DNA from 4 places in the Streptomyces sp. NPDC004065 genome. Region 4 is predicted to be linked to each of the others. Evidence: riboswitches for the same ligand, from Rfam matches in the RefSeq annotation. Region 4 holds a riboswitch; each other region holds the start of a gene.
The links. Region 4 has a riboswitch for cyclic di-AMP ahead of ACI2LW_RS15570 (M23 family metallopeptidase). Riboswitches for the same ligand answer to the same signal wherever they lie in the genome.

Region 1: it holds a riboswitch for cyclic di-AMP, as region 4 does, so the genes downstream of both, ACI2LW_RS21550 (transglycosylase family protein) here and ACI2LW_RS15570 (M23 family metallopeptidase) in region 4, are expected to answer to the same signal.
Region 2: it holds a riboswitch for cyclic di-AMP, as region 4 does, so the genes downstream of both, ACI2LW_RS03270 (transglycosylase SLT domain-containing protein) here and ACI2LW_RS15570 (M23 family metallopeptidase) in region 4, are expected to answer to the same signal.
Region 3: it holds a riboswitch for cyclic di-AMP, as region 4 does, so the genes downstream of both, ACI2LW_RS02310 (NlpC/P60 family protein) here and ACI2LW_RS15570 (M23 family metallopeptidase) in region 4, are expected to answer to the same signal.

Annotation. Positions count from the first base shown of each region.
Region 1 covers NZ_JBJDQT010000020.1:121,479-124,882, forward strand. The annotation lists gene ACI2LW_RS21545 (transglycosylase family protein) at 99-1,181, shown strand; cyclic di-AMP (ydaO/yuaA leader) riboswitch at 1,364-1,531, shown strand; gene ACI2LW_RS21550 (transglycosylase family protein) at 1,536-2,228, shown strand; gene eno (phosphopyruvate hydratase) at 2,558-3,404, shown strand, end outside.
Region 2 covers NZ_JBJDQT010000001.1:723,537-726,940, reverse strand. The annotation lists gene ACI2LW_RS03280 (FAD-dependent oxidoreductase) at 1-73, shown strand, start outside; gene ACI2LW_RS03275 (Cof-type HAD-IIB family hydrolase) at 389-1,195, shown strand; gene ACI2LW_RS03270 (transglycosylase SLT domain-containing protein) at 1,232-1,714, opposite strand; cyclic di-AMP (ydaO/yuaA leader) riboswitch at 1,717-1,898, opposite strand; gene ACI2LW_RS03265 (polyprenyl synthetase family protein) at 2,536-3,404, shown strand, end outside.
Region 3 covers NZ_JBJDQT010000001.1:517,929-521,332, reverse strand. The annotation lists gene ACI2LW_RS02315 (tellurite resistance/C4-dicarboxylate transporter family protein) at 1-163, opposite strand, end outside; gene ACI2LW_RS02310 (NlpC/P60 family protein) at 191-1,807, opposite strand; cyclic di-AMP (ydaO/yuaA leader) riboswitch at 1,815-1,988, opposite strand; gene pcrA (DNA helicase PcrA) at 2,212-3,404, shown strand, end outside.
Region 4 covers NZ_JBJDQT010000012.1:116,790-120,193, forward strand. The annotation lists gene ACI2LW_RS15565 (M16 family metallopeptidase) at 1-1,201, shown strand, start outside; cyclic di-AMP (ydaO/yuaA leader) riboswitch at 1,701-1,864, shown strand; gene ACI2LW_RS15570 (M23 family metallopeptidase) at 1,877-2,650, shown strand; gene ACI2LW_RS15575 (GntR family transcriptional regulator) at 2,851-3,404, shown strand, end outside.

The DNA of each region.
Region 1 (3,404 bases), on a different contig from region 4:
TTGTGACAAGTGATCGTCAGCCGCTATCTTCACGCATCAGCGCGGCCCGGCGCACCGTCGGCCGCGCCGGTCACCGCTGTCCCACGAAAGGTCTCCGCATGCTCTCCGGGAACGGTCGTCACCGTCGCCCCCGTCAGGCTCCGGCCCTCCTCGTCGCCGCCGGGGTGACCGGATCCGCCATCGCCATCCCGCTGCTGGGGGCGAGCGGCGCGAGCGCGGCCGACGGCACCACCTGGGACAAGGTGGCGGAGTGCGAGACCGGGGGCTCGTGGAGCGCCGACAACGGCAACGGCTACTACGGCGGCCTGCAGCTGACGCTGGAGGACTGGGAGGCGTACGGCGGCCTGGACTTCGCGCCGAGCCCCGACCAGGCCAGCCGGTCCCAGCAGATAGCCGTGGCCGAGAAGATACTCGCCGACCGCGGCCCCGGCGCCTGGCCGACCTGCGGTCTGCTCGCCGGGCTCGGCAAGGACTCCGGCACGGCCGACGTCGACACCGGCGTGGGCGACAACCCCTCCACCTCGCCCGGTTCGAGCGACAAGTCCCAAGGCTCCGGATCGTCCAAGGGGTCCGGTTCGTCCAACTCGTCCACGGTCAAGGACCCCGGCCTGTCCGACTCCTCGTCCGATGACACCGGTTCATCCGGATCCTCCGCGAACTCCACCGGTTCACCCGATTCCTCCGGTTCGCCGGACGGCTCCTCCGCCAAGCCCTCCCCGACGGCCTCCTCGCCCGCCGGCCAGGACGGCTCCGCCGCTGCCGGCGCGCCCGCCCAGGGTGACCGGGCCGGCGGTGCCACCACCTCTCCCTCGGTGAGCCCCGGAACCGACAAGCCGGACAACTCCGAACAGATCGTGGGTTCTTCCGCCCTGGTGGACACCGGGGCGCTCGGCGCCGGCCGGCACCGCGGCGGCAGCGCCGAGGAGGATCCGGAGGAGAGCCTCACGGCGGCCTCCTCCGGCCGTCACGCCTCGCGGGACGGCGACGGCGCGCACACGCTCTCCGAGGACTACTACACCGTCCGCTCCGGCGACTCCCTCGCGTCCATCGCCGACTCCCTTGCGGTGGAGGGCGGATGGCGCGCGCTCTACGAGGCCAACGAGTCGGCCATAGGATCCGACCCGAACCACATCTCCGCCGGTCAGACCCTGGATGTCCCGGTCCAAAACACCCGGAACTAGGCCGAGTTCACGTCACACTTCGCACCGAATGTCCCTTTCGGTGAAAGTGTGGGATGAGTCTCAGAAGCCGTGATCGTCTTTGAAATCCGGGCGATCACATGTCTACGGTCGTGACCGTTCGCCACCGCGAGCCCCGGCTGCCGCAACGCCGAATCCTGCCAGCGGCCGCACGGGAACAGTCGTCGCGTCACGCGCCGCAGGCAGGAGCGGGGGACCCAAGGTAAGTGCCGCGCCGGGCAGTTCGCCGGAGCGGCTGGGGGTGAAGCCGTGCCTCGCACGAGAGGCACGGCCGGGCAACTCAACCGGCCCGAACCCGACAGCTCACCTCGCAGGCGTCGGTGAGGGGATCCATCCATGCTGTTTTCCGGCAAGGGCAAGCACCGCCGTCCGTCCAAGGCCACCCGCGCCGTCGCGCTCGCCGGTGTCACCGGCGCCGCCGTCGCCGCTCCGCTGATGGCCGCCGGCAACGCCTCCGCCGCCACCGCCTCCGAGTGGGACACGGTCGCCCAGTGCGAGTCCGGCGGCAACTGGTCCATCAACACCGGCAACGGCTTCTACGGCGGCCTGCAGTTCACCAACTCCACCTGGGCCGCGTACGGCGGCACCGCCTACGCCCCGCGCGCCGACCTCGCCTCCAAGTCGCAGCAGATAGCCGTCGCCGAGAAGGTGCTGGCGGGCCAGGGCAAGGGCGCCTGGCCGGTCTGCGGCAAGGGCCTGTCCGGCGCCGCCTACACCGGCGGCTCCGCCGCCCCGTCCTCGGGCCAGAGCAAGAGCACCGCCAAGAGCGGCACGGCCACCCGCTCCACCGAGCAGCGGGCGGGCCGCTCCGCCACGCGTCCGGCCCCGAAGAAGACCGTCACCACCCCGACCGGCAAGAAGGTCGCGAAGGGCGACGGCGAGTACAAGGTCGTCTCCGGCGACACCCTCAGCACCATCGCCGCCGAGCACCACGTCAAGGGCGGCTGGGCGAAGCTCTTCGAGCTGAACAAGGACATCGTCCAGGACGCCGACCTCATCTACCCGGGCCAGCAGCTGCACCTGAAGTGACGGCCCGCCGGTAGCCCGGCACCACAGGCCCCCACGGCGGCGGCACCCACCGCGGGGTCCCGCGGGCCCGTCCCCCGTCCCCACGGGCTCCCCGCCCCGGTGCGTTCTCCCCCGTACGCACCGGGGCGGGGCTTTTCCTTTCCTTCTCCTCGTGCTCCTCGCGGCTTCTTCCGGCCGGTTTCCCTCTCTTGTTTGTTCCGGACGGGAACAATGGGTACCGTCACCCTGTCCACGGGACGGTCGGTCGGCCGGCCGACGGCCCGGGACGGTTAGGCTCTAGTCGCAAGGCACTCCAGCCGTGCACCTCAAGCGTCACATCCAAGAAGGAGATGCTCGTGCCGTCCATCGACGTCGTCGTAGCCCGGGAAATCCTGGACTCCCGAGGCAACCCCACGGTCGAGGTCGAGGTCGGCCTCGACGACGGCAGCACGGGTCGTGCCGCCGTCCCGTCCGGCGCCTCCACGGGCGCCTTCGAGGCCATCGAGCTCCGCGACGGTGACCCGAACCGCTACCAGGGCAAGGGCGTCGAGAAGGCCGTCCTCGCCGTCATCGAGCAGATCGGCCCGGAGCTGGTCGGCTACGACGCCACCGAGCAGCGCCTGATCGACCAGGCCATGTTCGACCTGGACGCCACCGACAACAAGGGCTCCCTCGGCGCCAACGCCATCCTCGGCGTCTCGCTCGCCGTCGCCCACGCCGCCTCCGAGGCCAGCGACCTGCCCCTGTTCCGCTACCTGGGCGGCCCGAACGCGCACCTGCTGCCGGTGCCGATGATGAACATCCTGAACGGCGGCTCGCACGCCGACTCCAACGTGGACATCCAGGAGTTCATGATCGCCCCGATCGGCGCGGAGTCCTTCTCCGAGGCGCTGCGCTGGGGGGCCGAGGTCTACCACACCCTGAAGAAGGTCCTGAAGAGCAAGGGCCTGGCCACCGGCCTCGGCGACGAGGGCGGCTTCGCCCCCAACCTCGGCTCCAACCGCGAGGCCCTCGACCTCATCCTCGAGGCCATCAAGGAGGCCGGCTACGCCCCCGGCCAGCAGATCGCCCTCGCGCTCGACGTCGCCGCCTCCGAGTTCTACAAGGACGGCAAGTACCTCTTCGAGGGCAAGGAGCGCTCCGCCGCCGAGATGACGGAGTACTACGAGGAGCTCGTCGCGGCCTACCCGCTCGTCT
Region 2 (3,404 bases), on a different contig from region 4:
CATGCGCTTCGTGTGCGGCACGGAGTTCGCCTCCCCGAGGCTGGCCCGGCACCTGGCGGCGGCACACGGCTGAAGTTCCCGCGGCGGGGCGGCGGGTGGCCGGCCCGCGCGCCCCGGCGGACCGGCCGGGCGGTTCGGCGGACCGGTGGACCGGCGGGCTGGGCGGACCGGCCCGGCTGGGCGGGCGGTTCTGGAGGGCAGGCCCGGCTGGGCGGGCGGTTCTGGAGGGCGGGGTGCGAACCCTGCGGCGGGAGGCGGTGGGGAGGAACGGGGTGCGAACCCCGCGGCGGGCGGCGGTTGGGGGCGGTGGGGTGCGGACCCCGGGCGGTGGGAACGCGAACGTCCGGTTCCCGACGGGCCGGTGCGGGCGGGTCCGTATTCTCTGATCATGGCCGCTCCCCTCGCATATGCCCTCATCGCCACTGACCTGGACGGAACGCTGCTGCGCGCCGACGACACGGTGTCCGAACGGTCCCTCGCCGCGCTCGCGCGGGCGGCCGCGGCCGGTGCCCGGCACCTGGTGGTCACCGGCCGTCCGGCGCCGCGCGTACGGGAACTGCTCGGCGCCCTGGGCGCCACGGGGCTCGCGGTGTGCGGCCAGGGCGCGCAGCTCTACGACGCCGGCGCCGACCGCATGCTGTGGTCGGTCACGCTGGACCGGGAGCAGGCCGAGACCGCGCTCGGCAAGATCGAGGCCGAGGTGGGGGAGGTGTACGCCGCCGTGGACCAGGACGGGCTCGACGGGCTCACGCTCATCGAGCCGGGGTACCGCATGCCGCACCCGACGCTGCCCGCCGTGCGGGTCGAGCGGCGCGACGACCTGTGGCGCGCACCGATCAGCAAGGTGCTGCTGCGCCATCCCGTGCTGTCCGACGACGAGTTGGCGGCCGCCGCCCGCGGTGTGGTCGGGTCCCTGGTGTCGGTCACCATGTCGGGCCCGGGGACCGTCGAACTCCAGCCATGCGGGATCACCAAGGCGACCGGGCTGGCGCTCGCGGCCGCGCGTCTGGGGCTGGGCCGCGAGAGCGCCCTGGCGTTCGGGGACATGCCCAATGACATCCCCATGTTCCAGTGGGCCGCGCGGGGCGTCGCGATGGCCAACGCGCACCCCGAACTGAAGGCGGTGGCCGACGAGGTCACGACGTCGAACGAGGACGACGGCATCGCCGTCGTCCTCGAACGACTGTTCGCCTAGGGCCGCTTGTCAGGGCGCGGCCCCGGGCGGGGCCGGTCAGTAGGCGCCGAAGACGTTGTCGATCGAGCCGTACCGGGCGGCGGCGTAGTTGCAGGCGGCGGTGATGTTCGCGACCGGGTCGTAGATGTCCCACGAGGTGCCGGACACGTGGTACGCCTTGAAGGTCGGGTCGATGACCTGGAGCAGACCCTTGGAGGGAATGCCCTTGGCGGCGTTGGAGTCCCAGAGGTTGATGGCCCGCGGGTTGCCCGAGGACTCGCGCATCACGTTGCGGTGGATGCCGTTGTAGGTGCCCGGGATGCCCTTCTTCGCCATGAGCGCGAGGGAGGCCCGGATCCAGCCGTCGAGGTTGTTGGGGTAGCCGACGGTGGCGGCCGTCTTGGTCGCGGCCGGGGTGGCCGCGGCGGCGCTGGTCGCGCCGACGAGCGGCATGGCGAGAACGGCGGCACCCGTGCCGGCGACGGCGAGGGTGCGGATGAGACGAGCGGGACGGGTACGGCACAGGCCGAGTGCAGACATGGTCTTCCTCTCCGCCGCCTGCGAGGTGAGCTGTCGGGTTCGGGCGGGGAGGTGCCCGGCCGCGTCCCTGGGGACGCGACTTCACCCCGAGCCTTTCCGGACGGCGCACGGCACGGGTGTGCACCGGCCGGTCCAGCGGCTTACCTGGGTCCCCCGCTCCTGCCGTGAACGGTTCATTCGATGGGTTGTCGGGCGGCGGCAGGATTCGGCGTCCACCCGACGGCCCGGAACGTATGCGAGAGCACATGTCCGGAACAAGTGGCTGACGCACAGCTCGTCCCTATTGACCTTGATCAACCGTGTATGAGGCGCTTGATCCTTTGCGTTTGCCAAGGGTCAACTGGCTTGCGCGCAAAGGGTTGCGGAGGTGAGGGGATGAGGGTGGCGCCAGGGAGTGGGCGTGACCCAACTCACGGTTTGGCGTGCGGGAGAGCATTTACCGCCAACGGGAATTCGAGTGCTAATAGGGGTGAATCGGACTCCCGTATGTCCGGGAAAGGGAAACGGGGCCGGCGTGCGTGACAGTCGTCACGTCGCGCGGCCCGGTGGAGTGTTCGTACGTGTGTAGGTGTGGGTGTGTGTGCGAAGAGGGAGGGGAGGGAGAGGGAAGGGGAAGGATGGCCGGGGAGCGATAAGTCGATAAATATCTACTCATATAGGTTGATCAAAAACATATCGGCCGTGTTTCGATACCGCCTGGCCTGTATCGGTGGGCGCTGGTGGTGATCGAAAGGTGACCGGATACGCTGACTCGAGTGATGGCAGCGACCTATCGACAAACCGTGTAGCCGCAGCAGACACCAGCAGACAGGAGACCCCTCGTGACCGTCGTCGGGCCGTTCGGGCTGAGCGTGCGGGACCAGGCTCTCGAAGCCGATGTCCAGGCCGGGTTGGCGGCTGTCGAGGAAGGGCTGCTCGAAGCCACCAAGAGCGAGGTCCCCTTCATCACGGAGGCCGCGCAGCACCTCGTGAGGGCAGGCGGGAAACGGTTCCGGCCGCTGCTCGTGATGCTCGCGGCCCAGTTCGGCGACCCCTACGCGCCGGGGGTCGTGCCGTCGGCCGTGGTCGTGGAGCTGACCCACCTGGCGACGCTGTACCACGACGACGTGATGGACGAGGCCGCGGTGCGGCGCGGCGTGGCCAGCGCCAACACCCGCTGGGGCAACTCGGTGGCCGTCCTGACCGGCGACTTCCTCTTCGCCCGGGCCTCGCAGATCCTCGCCGACCTCGGGCCGGAGGCCGTCCGGGTGCAGGCCGTGGCGTTCGAACGGCTGGTCACCGGGCAGATCCTGGAGACCGCCGGGCCGCAGGACGGCCGGGACCCCATCGACCACTACCTGGACGTGCTCAGCGGCAAGACGGGCTCGCTGGTGGCCGTGTCGTGCCGTTTCGGCGCCATGATGTCCGGCGCCGACGAGACGGTCGTCGACGTGCTGACCCAGTACGGCGAGCGGCTGGGCGTCGCCTTCCAGCTCGCGGACGACGTGCTGGACATCGCCTCCGACTCGCACGAGTCCGGCAAGACACCGGGCACCGACCTGCGCGAGGGCATCGCCACCCTCCCGGTGCTGCGGCTGCGCGAACGCGCGGCGCGGCTCGGGCTGGCCGAGGACGTCGCCCTGTGCGAACTGCTGGGCTCCGACCTGAGCGACGACGCGCGGCACGCCGAGGCCCTGGCCGCCCTGCGCGC
Region 3 (3,404 bases), on a different contig from region 4:
TCGCCAGCCAGCCGGCGCACGCCAGCGCGAGGAACACCACCGACAGCCAGGCGGCGCCCGTCAGGTGCAGCCCCAGCGACAGGATGCCGGTCGCCATCACGGCGGCTCCGGCGGCGGGCGGGCGCCGCGCCTGCCAGGCGCGGAGGCGGGAGGCGGCGGGCATGGCCCCGATGCTAGGGAGCCTTCCCCGTCAGGCGGGGCGCACCACGCTGTGCACGGCCGGCCCGCCCTCCTGGTGGACGGGGTCCTCGCGGACGCAGGCACCGGGCCCGGGGGCGTGGATCACCATGCCGTCGCCGGCGCAGATGCCGACGTGGCCGCCGTCCTCGTGGAAGAAGACCAGGTCGCCCGGGAGCGCCTCGGACAGCGGCACGGCCGTCCCCGCCTCGCGCTGGGCCCGCGCGGTACGCGGGAGGGGCACGCCCGCGGCCTTCCAGGCGGCGGCCGTCAGACCGGAGCAGTCGTAGGAGCCGGGGCCGGCGGCACCCCAGACGCAGGGCTTGCCGATCTGCGCCCGGGCGAAGGCGAGCGCGCTCTCGGCCCTGGCCGCGTATCGGGAGGAGGGCGACGAGGGGGCGGGCGAGGACGACGAGGGGGCGGGCGAGGACGGGGAGAGCGACGACGGGGAGGGGTGGGCGTAGGGCTGTGTGGGCGGCAGCGGGGCGGACGGCGGTGCGGAGGGCGGCTGCGGTGCCGACCGCGGGGCCGACCGCGGGGCCGGCTCGGGCGCAGGGGGCCGGGTGAGGTGGTCGTGCGCCGGGGGCGGGCTCAACGGGTCGTGCGCCGGCGGCTGGGGAAGAGGGGCGTGCGCCGGGGCATGGGCGAGCGGACCGGGGGCGGCGGGCCGGGGGGCCGGGGACTCGGCCTGGACGGTCCGCTGCTGGAGGGCGAGCGTCCGGAGCAGTGCGCGCGCGTCGGCCAGCTTCCTCTGGACGGCCGCCTTGGCCGCGCGGATGTCGTGCGGGGGCTGGGCGGGGGCGGTGACAGCGGCGGGTGCGGTGGGGGCCGTGACCCCCGTGTGCGGGGTGGCGGCAGCCTGCGAGGGCTGCGAGGGCTGCGAGGGCCGCGTGGTCGGTGGGGCCGGGGTGACCGGTGCGGTCCGGGCCGCCGTCGCCGGTGACTCGGGGAGCGTCGCGGGTGCCGCGTGCTCCTCCGGGGCCGTTGCCGCCGAGGGCCGGCGCCCGGCCGGGCCGGTGGTCAGGTTCGTGCGGCGTGCCGTCAGCCGGCTCAGGACCTGGGCCTGGTCGAAGTAGCCCTGCGGGGTGTTCGCGAGCAGCGCGGCGGCGTCCTCCGGCGCGTCGGCCGCGGGCCGGCCCTGCGCGGCGGTGAACGCGCTGAGCATCTCGCGGGCCCGGGTGAGCACGTCCGTGCGCTTGGGGGCGTCGTCGAAGAGACCGGACATCAGCCCTCGCTGCCTGCCGGTCCGTGCTCCGGCCGGCGCCCGACGGCTCCGGTCCGCGTCGGCCCGATCCGCCCCGTCGGCGTTCTCCGCCTTCTCGCTCCGGCCGGCGTTCTCCGTCTTCGCGCTCCGGCCGGCCTTCTCGGTCGTCCGGCCCGTCCGCTGGGTCCTGCCGGTGTCGCCGGACCCGTACTCCGCCCGGCGGTAGAGGTCGTCGATCTTCTTCTCGACCTCCTCGACGCTCGGCCGGGCGCCGTGGCCGCCGTGGCCGCCGGGGTCGGCGGCCTCGGCGGACTGGGGGAAGAGGGCCACAGAGGTGAGGGCGGCCGTGGCCAGGGCGGGCGTGCCGAGGCCCGCTACGCGCGTAACAGCGGGGGCGGCGGGGCCCGTCTTGCGGTGCGACGCCAAGGGAGGCGACTCCTTCCATCGTCCGCCTGCCGGGTTAGCTGTCAGGTTCGGGCTGCTGGAAGGGTTGCCCTACGGTCCTCGCCGCGCGGGCGGCGTGCGGACCGATTCACCTCGGGGTCGGTGGGTCCCCGGCTCCGGGCCCGCACGGCGGTGCGGCAACCGGATTCGGCGGAGGCCGCGCGGCCCGGCGACGTTCACCGGTGGGGGTCGAGCGGCCCGACCGCACCGTAGCCAACTCGTGTGCCTTGTGTGAAGGTTGATGTGCGATATGCCCGATACGTTTTCGTGATCTGGTGTTCCGCGGCGTGCTGCCGTGACGGGGCGGCTGCGCGCTGTGAGCGGAACCGGCCGGGTTTCCGGGGCGGCCACGGGATGTCGGTGGGGCGCCCTAGACTCGTAGAGCGATGAGCAGCCTCTTTGACGACAGCTTCCTGGCGGACCTCCAGGCCCCCCGCGGCCACGAGGAGGAGCCCCCGCCGCCACCCGAGGACGATCATGCGCCGGAGCCGGTTCCGGACGATCTGTTCGGGGGGAAGTTCGACGTGCCCCCGGACCGGGACGCGTACTACCGCGACGGCGCCCACCGTCCGGTGGCGGACCCGGCCGCGCTTCTCGAGGGGCTGAACGACAACCAGCGCGCCGCCGTCGTGCACTCCGGCTCCCCGCTGCTCATCGTGGCCGGCGCCGGCTCCGGCAAGACCCGGGTGCTCACGCACCGTATCGCCCACCTGCTGGCCGAGCGGGGCGTGCACCCCGGCCAGATCCTGGCGATCACCTTCACGAACAAGGCCGCGGGCGAGATGAAGGAGCGCGTCGAGCAGCTCGTCGGCCCGCGTGCGAACGCCATGTGGGTGATGACCTTCCACAGCGCGTGCGTGCGCATCCTGCGCCGGGAGTCGAAGCGGCTCGGCTTCACCTCCTCCTTCTCGATCTACGACGCCGCCGACTCCAAGCGCCTGATGGCCCTGGTCTGCCGCGACCTGGACCTCGACCCCAAGCGCTACCCGCCGAAGTCCTTCAGCGCGAAGATCTCCAACCTGAAGAACGAGCTGATCGACGAGGAGGACTTCGCGGCCCAGGCCACCGACGGGTTCGAGAAGACCCTCGCCCAGGCCTACGCCCTCTACCAGTCGCGGCTGCGCGAGGCCAACGCCCTGGACTTCGACGACCTGATCATGACGACGGTCAACCTGCTGCGCGCCTTCCCGGACGTCGCCGGGCACTACCGCCGCCGCTTCCGGCACGTGCTGGTCGACGAGTACCAGGACACCAACCACGCGCAGTACGCCCTGGTGCGGGAGCTCGTGGGCACCGCCGAGCGGCCCGTGGACGTGCCGCCGGGCGAGGACGACCCGGGTCCGGCCGAGCTGTGCGTGGTCGGTGACGCCGACCAGTCGATCTACGCCTTCCGCGGCGCGACGATCCGCAACATCCTCCAGTTCGAGGAGGACTACCCGGACGCGACGACGATCCTGCTGGAGCAGAACTACCGCTCCACGCAGACGATCCTGTCCGCCGCCAACGCGGTCATCGAGCGCAACGAGTCGCGCCGCCCGAAGAACCTGTGGACCAACGCCGGCGCCGGCGCCCGCATCAC
Region 4 (3,404 bases):
CGGCCTGGACGGCGTCGCCACGATCATGGCGCGCGCCTTCTCCGAGGGCACCGACAAGCACTCCGCGGAGGAGTACGCCGCCGAGCTGGAGCGCGCCGGCGCCACCCTCGACTCGCACGCCGACCACCCCGGCGTACGGCTCAGCCTGGAGGTGCCCGCCTCCCGCCTGGCCAAGGGGCTCGGCCTGCTCGCCGACGCGCTGCGGGCACCGGCCTTCGCCGACAGCGAGGTGGAGCGCCTGGTGCGCAACCGGCTCGACGAGATCCCGCACGAGCTGGCCAACCCCTCCCGCCGGGCCGCCAAGGAGCTGTCCAAGGAGCTGTTCCCGGCCACCTCGCGCATGTCGCGGCCCCGCCAGGGCACCGAGGAGACCGTCGCCGGCATCGACGCGGCGGCCGTCCGCGCCTTCTACGACCGGCACGTGCGCCCCGCCACGGCCACCGTCGTGGTCGTCGGCGACCTCGCCGGCATCGACCTCGACGAGCTGCTCGGCCGGACCCTGGGCGCCTGGAACGGCTCTCCGGCCAAGCCGCGGCCCGTGCCGCCGGTGACCGCCGACGACACCGGCCGCGTGGTGATCGTGGACCGTCCCGGCGCGGTCCAGACCCAGCTGCTCATCGGCCGCATCGGCCCCGACCGGCACGACCGGGTGTGGCCCGCCCAGGTGCTCGGCACCTACTGCCTGGGCGGCACCCTCACCTCCCGCCTGGACCGCGTGCTGCGCGAGGAGAAGGGCTACACCTACGGCGTGCGGGCGTTCGGCCAGGTGCTGCTCTCGCCCCCGGACGGCTCGGGCGCGGCGATGCTCGCGATCAGCGGCTCCGTCGACACCCCGAACACCGGCCCGGCCCTGGACGACCTGTTCGCGGTGCTGCGCAAGCTCGCCGCCGAGGGCCTCACGGACACCGAGCGGGACGTCGCCGTGCAGAACCTCGTCGGCGTGGCGCCGCTGAAGTACGAGACGGCGGCGGCCGTGGCCGGCACGCTCGCCGACCAGGTCGAGCAGCACCTGCCGGACGACTACCAGGCGACGCTGTACCAGCAGCTCGCCGCCACCGGCACGGTGGAGGCCACCGCCGCCGTGGTGGCCGCCTTCCCGGTGGACCGCCTGGTGACGGTGCTGGTCGGTGACGCGGCGAAGATCAAGGAGCCCGTCGAGGCCCTCGGCATCGGCCAAGTCACCGTCGTCGCGGCGGAGTAGCGACCGCCCGGCGGCCGCCCGCCACGGCACCAGCGGCGGACGCCCGCCACGGCACCAGCGGCGGACGCCCGTCACAGCACAGCGGCGGGCGGTCCCGCCACCGCCCGCGCCCTGGCGGACGACCGTCACACACGCGCGGCGGACGGCCCGCCACGGCACGCGCGGCGGACGCTCCGTCACCGCAAACGTCGCGGCGGACGACCGTCACACACGCGCGGCGGACGGCCCGCCACGGCACGCGCGGCGGACGCTCCGTCACCGCAAACGTCGCGGCGGACGACCCGTCAGGCACGCGTGGCGGCCGGCGCGGAGCACGCGCGCGTGGGGCCCTGGTGACCGATGCGTCACCAGGGCCCCGTCATGTCCGAATTGAGGGAGAGGCTGCCCGTCTGCCCTGTGGTCTGCGCTACAAAACCTCGGTTCCGTTTGGGAATTGAACGCGACCCCCCTTAGCGTCGGTCCGGCTGTTCGTCGGGCAGTGCGCCGCACCCGCGGCACCGGACAGCCATCGCCGAGTCCCCGTACGGCGCGAGCCAGGGGAGCCGGGGACCCATCCAGTCCCTGGGGTGAATCGGACGCCCACGCGGCCAGCGAGGGGGTCCGTAGGAGACCTTCCTGCTCCGAACCCGTCAGCTAACCCGGTAGGCGACAGGGAAGGAAAGGACCAGCCACCACATGGCGTTCACGCGCGCCACCGGGAAGCACCGCCGTCCCACCCGGGTGCACCGCACCACCGCCCGCGCGGCGGGCGTCGCGGCCCTCACCACCACCGGCGTCATCGGCACCCTCGCCGCCGCCCCGGCCTTCGCGGCCGAGGCCCCCGCGGCCGAGGCGCCCGCCCCCGAGGACACCGGTCTCACCCCCGTCGTCACCCTCGGCGACACCGTCGCCGCGCGGATCGACGCCCAGGCCCTGGCCCAGGAGCAGGCCGCCCAGCAGAAGCTGGCCGAGGAGGCCGCGCGCAAGAAGGCCGCGGCGCAGGCCAAGAAGGAGCGCGAGGCCAAGGAGCGCGCCGCCCGCGAGGCCGAGCGCAAGCGCCTCAACACGTTCGTGGCGCCGATCGCCGGCTCGTACGTCTCCACCGGCTACCGCACCGGCGGCTCCCTGTGGTCCTCCGGCTCGCACACCGGCATCGACTTCCACGCCGCGACCGGCACCTCCGTCCACGCGGTCGGCTACGGCACCGTCGTCGAGACGGGCTGGGGCGGGGCGTACGGCAACCAGATCGTCATCAAGATGAACGACGGCACCTACACCCAGTACGGCCACCTGTCGTCCATCGGTGTGTCCGTGGGGCAGAAGGTCACCCCGGGGCAGCAGATCGCCCTCTCCGGTGCCACCGGCAACGTCACCGGCCCGCACCTGCACTTCGAGGCCCGCACGAGCCCGGAGTACGGCTCCGACATCGACCCCCTGGGCTATCTGCGCGCGCACGGCGTGAACGTCTGAGGGTCCGAGACGCAGCCGCACGCAAGCAGGACGACGGCCCCGGCTCATCGAGCCGGGGCCGTCGCCGTTTTGTTCGGCCGCTGTCCAAAAAATATCCATGGATTCCGGCCCGCCGTCGGAAATTCCCCGCCGCTGCAATAGAGTCGGTCGAACGGACGCCAATCGACGGCGTTTCGCGGGGATTAAGGCGGAGGTCGGTCATGCGTATTCCGGCGCACTCGGTGTGCACGGCGATCCGGGACGACATCGTGGCCGGCGTCCACGAGCGCGGCAGCCGGCTCACCGAGGAAGTCCTCGCCCGCCGCTACGGCGTCTCCCGCGTCCCCGTGCGCGAGGCGCTGCGCACCCTGGAGGCCGAGGGCTTCGTCGTCACCCGCCGGCACGCCGGCGCGTGCGTGGCCGAGCCCACCGAGCAGGAGGCCGCCGACCTGCTGGAGATGCGCCTGCTGCTGGAGCCGCTGGGCGCCGCGCGCGCCGCCCAGCGCCGTACCGAGTCCCATCTGAAGGTGCTGCGCGGCCTGGTCAGGCTGGGCCAGGAACGGGCCAGGACGGGCGGCGGCGAGGATCTGCGCTCCCTGGGCGGCTGGTTCCACGAGACGCTGGCCCAGGCCTGCGGCAGCCCCGCGCTGACCTCGATGCTGACCCAGCTGCGCCACAAGATCGCCTGGATGTACACGGTGGACGCGCCCGCCGACCCGGCCGAGTCCTGGGCCGAGCACGGCGCCATTGTGGATGCCGTGGCGCGCGGCGACGG